2 regions of the Megamonas hypermegale genome follow, and region 2 is predicted to be linked to the other one. Evidence: a T-box and tRNA genes for the amino acid it is inferred to sense, from the RefSeq annotation. Region 2 holds a T-box; the other holds one or more tRNA genes.

Region 1 (3,431 bases), 1.1 Mb from region 2:
TCACATCAGCAAATTTCACCATTGGACCAATTTTGCGCGGTGTTCGTATGCCTGATAAACAATCAATAACGCATACCGCTAAGATACCTTCAATATACGGTGAACAACGATTACAAAGCCCAGCACTTTCAGTTATGAGATAATCAAATCCCTGACTCTTTCCCCAGCTCACACCTTCTTCAATATTGCTTATATAAAAATGGTCTGGACAAAATTTTCCCGATAATCCTATTTGAACTGGGATATCATCTTGTTCGTATATTTGGCGGTCAAAAGTTGTCAGACAATCAAACTTAATTACTCCCGCTTTTTTATCATCTCTACGCAAAACTTCAATTAAACGCAAAATAACAGAAGTTTTCCCTACAGATGGCGGGCCAGCAAAAGTTATCAACTTCACCAAAATCATCTCCTCTGTTTTATTTACACGGAACATATTATAAAACAAAATTTTAATAAAAAATAGGGGCATATATATCAAATGTATACATACCCCTATTTTTAAACTTGTATTATAATTACTTAATTAATTTATATATATCAGCCAATTTCAGCTTCTAATTCTGTACCGCGCACTTTTACTGGGTGATTGCGTTCATCTACCATAACAACTTTTGGCACTAAACTTTCCGCTTCTGCTTTATCCATCATAGCATACGCTATGATGATAACAGTATCACCAACTTGTGCTCTGCGCGCTGCTGCTCCATTTAAACAAATAACACCGCTGCCACGTTTACCAGCAATAGTATATGTTTCTAAACGTTCGCCATTATTATTGTTGACTACTTGTACTCTTTCACCAGGCAAAATGCCAGCCATTTCCAATAAATCTTCATCAATTGTGATACTGCCCATGTATTCAAGATTAGCCTGTGTTACTGTAGCACGATGAATTTTTCCATGAAACATATTGTAAAGCATTATTTATCCTCCAAAATAACATTATCAATTAAACGTGTAGTACCAAATTTAACGGCAAGTGCCAATAAAACTTTACCAGAAATAACTTCATCTACTGGCAAAAGTCCTGGCAATTTATACATTTCTACATAATCGATATCGCTCAAAGGTTCACTTTTAATCATTTGTGTTACAGCATCTACGATTTTTGCTGAATTTCTTTCACCATGTAAAAATAAATCCTGTGCGTGTTTTAAGCTCTTAGATAAAATAAGTGCTGCTTTTTTTTCTTCTGGAGATAAATAAACGTTGCGTGAGCTTTTTGCAAGTCCATCAGCTTCACGTACGATTGGCATAATTCTCAAATTAACATTGAAAAATAAATCATCCACCATACGTTGTAAAACTTGTGTTTGCTGTGCATCTTTTAAACCAAAATACGCTCTATTTGGCATAGTCAAATTAAATAATTTAGTGATTACTGTTGTAACGCCACGGAAGTGAATAGGTCTAGTTCTGCCACACAAAACTTTTGTTATATCGCCTGTTACTTCTACCCAAGTCATATCTTTATTAGGATATAAATCTTCTTTTTTAGGGGCAAAGACAACATCTGCGCCTGCATTTTCTGCAACAGTGCAATCTTTTTCCAAAGTTCTCGGATATGCTGCATAATCTTCATTCGGTCCAAATTGTGTAGGATTTACGAAAACACTTACAATAGTAATATCATTTTCTGCATGAGCAGCTTTGATAAGAGAAGCATGACCTTCATGAAGTGCTCCCATTGTAGGTACTAAACCAATAGACTTTCCATTTTGTTTAAAAGTGGCAACTAAATTTTTTAATTCAGCTACGTTTTGACATAAAATCATTAAAAATCTCTCCTTCGTTTTTTTGTAACAAACGTAAAGAGAATGCCGCAAATTCTTTATAAACTAAAAAAAACGCATTCACAAATGCGTTCATAGTAAAATAAGCTTAATCAATTTGATTAAACTTCATCTTATTTTTAAAGTTTTGCAGCGCATTCGTCTCGGTTATAGTAAATAATCCAAGCGATATTAAAATTATACATAACAAATTTTTAATTAAACTTGATACAGTTCAAATTCATGATACTGTTCACTATTTTGTTTGTTACGTTGCTTATAATATCACATTTAAAATATTATTTCAATAAATAAAAAAAGCCCTTGCATCAAGCAAAGGCTTTATTTTCGACTGGAGCTGGTAACAGGATTTGAACCTGCGACCCACGCATTACGAATGCGTTGCTCTACCAGCTGAGCTATACCAGCAATATAATTTATATTAATTCATAAGAAAAATTTTGTCAATACTTTTTACTGCACGATGGCGGAATTTAGCTTATAATAAATATACTATTCTTTTTAAATATACAATATACACAAATGAAATATACAATAGTTTGAAGGAGCTTTTTACATGGAATTAAATCAATTGGAATATTTTGTGGCTTTAGCCCATATTAAAAATTTTACTAAAGCCGCCAAATCTTTAAATGTTTCTCAACCGGCACTAAGTCGTTCCATAGGTCGTTTGGAAAAAGATTTAAATGTAAAATTATTTACACGTGACAGTCGCAAAGTAGCACTCACACAATACGGTCAAACTTTTTTATCCTATGCTGAAAGAATATTATTAGAACTAGAAACTGCTCATCAAGATATTATGAATATGGCTGAACCAGATAGTGGAGTCGTTAATCTATCATTTATGCATTCACTTGGTGCCTACCTTGTGCCTGATTTAGTAAAGGAATTTCGCAAAATCTACCCTAAAATTCAATTTTCTTTAAGTCAAAATCATTCATTTTTATTATCCAAGCAATTATTTAAAGGTGAATCCGATTTATGTTTATGTAGTGCTCCCATCAATATGTCAGATATTGCTTGGGTTCCTTTACTTACAGAAGAATTATATATCATAGTACCGACTAATCATGCTTTAGCAAAAAAAGATATCATAAGCCTAGAAGAAATTGCTTCTGAACCATTTATCACTTTAAAACCACGTTACGGTTTACGCACTAAGACAGAACAATTATTTGAACTCGCTTCCATTCATCCAAAAATTCGTTTTGAAGGTGATGAAATTGTAACTGTCGCAAGCCTTGTTGCCGCAGGACTTGGTGTTTCTCTTGTACCTAAAATTCCAGGTATGGACCATTTGGATATAAAATTTCTCTCTACTAATAACTTAAAATGTATTCGTGAAATTGGTCTTGCTTGGTATGCTAATAGACCAATGTCTCTTGCAGCTCATCGCTTTCAAAACTTCGTTATCGATAAATTCAGTAAAAAATAATCTTACTTGCTGTTTTAGCTTATAAATGCTATGCTTACTTATTGTAAGAGTTTTTCTTATAATATAAATTAATTGGAGGACCTCCTTAATGAAAGCAGTTATTTTTGATATGGACGGTGTAATTATTGACAGCGAATCCATTCATGCCGATATGAAAATACGTACTTTAACTCATTTCGGTATACCTTGCAGTATGG
Region 2 (3,431 bases):
GGTCTATCTAGCAATATAAAAAATGCTATTTTAGCAGATTTAGACAATATCATTCATTATCCCCAGCCTAACGCTGAAGATTTACGCAAAAAAATCGGCGAAACCTACAATATCGCTAGCGATAAAATCATCGTCGGCAATGGTGCTGTAGAAATTATCTACACACTTTGCCATATCTTAAAACCTAAAAATGCATTGATTGTATCACCAGGTTTTAGTGAATATGAACGCGCTGCTCGTTCAGCCGGTGCTGATATCCACTACGCTATGCTCGATGAAAAACTCGATTTCAATTCACCAATGCGCGATATAATCGTCAATATCAAAGGCAATGATTTATTGTTCATCGGCAATCCTAACAATCCTACTGGCACTTTGTACATGCTAGAAGATATGGAGCTTTTAATCGAACATGCTGAAAACAATGGCTGTTTTGTCGTTGTCGATGAATCCTTCATGGATTTTATAAAGACAAGTGAAGCATTTTCTGTACTTCCACTCGTTGAAAAGTATCACAATTTGCTCGTGCTTCATTCATTAACAAAATTCTATGCCATTCCTGGACTTCGCCTCGGCTTTGCCGCTACTGACCACGAAGTTTTAGACCCACTTTACGCTGCTAAAGATATTTGGAATGTAAATTCACTTGCTCAAGCGGCAGGAATGGCTGCACTCGATGATAAAAAATATCAAAGACGCAGTCGCACTTATACGCGCACAGAAATAAATTATCTCTATGAGGAACTTTCCACTTTAGATAAATTAAAGGTCTATGAACCTACTGTAAATTTCATTCTCGTCAATATCTCTAAAACAGGGCTCACAGCAACTCAATTGCGTGAAAAACTCTTAAAATACAATATCATAATTCGCAACTGTGCTAATTATCCTGGACTTGATGAAAATTACGTTCGCTTTGCAGTTAGAACACGCGAAGAAAATGACGAATTAGTCGACGCTTTGACCGAAATTCTCGAATAAAAAATTAAAAGATAGTAGCTATCAATCAAATAGTTACTATCTTTTTTAGTTATATTCAATTATTTAGTGGCAAATAATTCATTTGCTTTTCTAATCTGCACATTTAACTGTTGCTTTAAATTCAAAAAAGCCTGTTCCACTCTCAGCGGTATATCTACATGCGCTATAAAATTTTTTCCATTTGGCCCATATCCATTGATATCATCTCTTAAACGCGGTATCTCCCCTAATAATAGCTCCATGTATTTATATTTATCCCACATACCCCATAAATCATTATCTTCAATCATGAGCTTGTCATCTTTTATTGTAAAATACACTTTATATCCCGCAAAATTAATCAATTTAACATCATCTTTTAAATATTTTCTAAAACCTGCTTCCATGCGGTGTTGCATCGTAGTATCTTGTATAAATACAATTGATTTAACGTTTAACTGCATTTGTTTCACTAAATCAAGTGCATTTATTACATTATTGCCACAATTAGTCGACTTCGTTTCTAAAATCACATCTTGCATATCGTATTTTTGCTTTAAATACATCATCATGATTTCCGCTTCGCTCTTATCCGCTACATCAAAATCATGTAAAACCAATTGCATTTTACTGCGCAAAATATCCGTTGTATGCCCTGCGCCGCCAACAATCATATAATTTTTAGCAAAATTATTTTCATATGCCGCATGAAAAACTTCAATGCCTTCTGGTATGCAACCGCCAAATAAAATCAATAAATCCACTTGCGAAATCTTATATTTTTCTTCTAAAGCATTTGAAGTCAAACTTTCTATATCTCGCTTCGCTAAAAAGTCCACTAATATATTTAAATCATCTTTTATAGTTAAAAGTTTTGCTCGTTTTTCATTCATTTATAATTCACTTCCTACCACAATTATTTACTATTATTATAGATAAAATTCCTTGACATGACTAACTCTGTTGATTATAATGAGGATACGTTCAATAAATAAAAAGTAATGCGAAAGACATGATTATAAAAGCCATGTTTTCAGAGAGAGAAGCATTTGCTGTGAGCTTCTTAAATTATCTTTTATAATTACCACTTTCAAACTGCAAAGCTGAAATAATAGTAAGTTTTGCCGGAGAGTATCCGTTATCATTTCGAGTTGGTTATATTATATAACAAACAGGGTGGAACCGCGAAGTAACAGTCTCGTCCCTTTAGGGATGGGGCTTTTTTTATTTTTAGGAGGTTATTTTATAATGGCAAAAATTACATTAAAAGACGGTGCCGTTCGCGAAGTTGCAGAAGGTACTACTGTTCTTGATTTTGTAAAAAATCTCAGCAATTCTTTAGCTAAAAAAGCTCTTGCTTGCAAAATTGATGGTGAAACTAGAGATTTAACTACTGTTATCGATGGCGACCATCAAATCGATATCTTGACTTTTGAAGACGCTGACGGCCGCTGGGCACTCCGCCATAGTGCTGCTCATATCATGGCACAAGCTGTAAAACGTCTTTATGGCGATAAAAATGTAAAATTAGCAATTGGCCCTGCTATCGATAATGGTTTTTACTATGATTTCGATATGGACCATCAGCTTAACAATGAAGATTTACTTAAAATCGAAAAAGAAATGAAAAAAATCGTTAAAGAAAATCTTCCAATCGTGCGCAAAGAAGTAACTCGCCAAGAAGCACTCGATTTCTTTAACGCTCAAGGTGAAATCTATAAAGTTGAATTAATCAACGATTTACCAGAAGACGCTATGATTACAATGTACACACAAGGCGATTTCACAGACCTCTGTGCTGGCCCACACGTTGTTTCTACTGGTAAAGTAAAAGCTTTAAAATTACAGTCCGTAGCTGGTGCTTATTGGCGCGGCAATGAAAAAAATAAAATGCTCCAACGTATTTACGGTACAGCATTTGAAAAACAAGCAGATTTAGACGCATATTTAAAAATGCTCGAAGAAGCTGCAAAACGTGACCACCGTAAACTTGGTAAAGAACTCGATTTATTCAGCTTACATGAAGAAGGCCCTGGCTTCCCATTCTTCCATCCAAACGGAATGGTAATCAGAAACGAACTCATCAACTATTGGCGTGAAGTTCATCGCAAATTCGGTTATCAGGAAATTAAAACTCCAATGATTTTGAACCGCAAACTTTGGGAAACTTCTGGTCACTGGGACCACTACAAAGAAAATATGTACTTCACTAAAATCGATGGTGAAGATTACGCTATCAAACCTATGAACTGCCCAGGCGGTATGCTCGTTTACCTCACTCAGCAACACAGCTATCGTGATTTACCACTTCGTCTTGGCGAACTCGGTCTTGTTCATCGTCATGAATTATCCGGTGCTTTACACGGCTTAATGCGTGTTCGTAACTTCACTCAAGATGATGCTCATATCTTCATGCTTCCTTCCCAGATTGAAGGCGAAATTCAAAAAACTATCGACTTATTCGACCAAGT

The links. A T-box is a leader RNA that pairs with one kind of tRNA and senses whether it is charged. The one in region 2 lies ahead of thrS (threonine--tRNA ligase), so its partner is inferred to be a tRNA-Thr.
Region 1: it encodes a tRNA-Thr, which carries the amino acid that the T-box ahead of thrS (threonine--tRNA ligase) is inferred to sense. The anticodon was not compared.

The regions. Positions count from the first base shown of each region.
Region 1 is NZ_LT906446.1:118,353-121,783, reverse strand. Features, by position in the region: gene CKV65_RS00595 (GTP-binding protein) at 1-400, opposite strand, end outside; gene panD (aspartate 1-decarboxylase) at 541-924, opposite strand; gene panC (pantoate--beta-alanine ligase) at 924-1,778, opposite strand; tRNA gene CKV65_RS00580 (tRNA-Thr) at 2,129-2,204, opposite strand; gene CKV65_RS00575 (LysR family transcriptional regulator) at 2,353-3,234, shown strand; gene CKV65_RS00570 (HAD family hydrolase) at 3,323-3,431, shown strand, end outside.
Region 2 is NZ_LT906446.1:1,198,824-1,202,254, forward strand. Features, by position in the region: gene cobD (threonine-phosphate decarboxylase CobD) at 1-981, shown strand, start outside; gene CKV65_RS05680 (YdcF family protein) at 1,041-1,853, opposite strand; T-box leader at 1,953-2,169, shown strand; gene thrS (threonine--tRNA ligase) at 2,209-3,431, shown strand, end outside.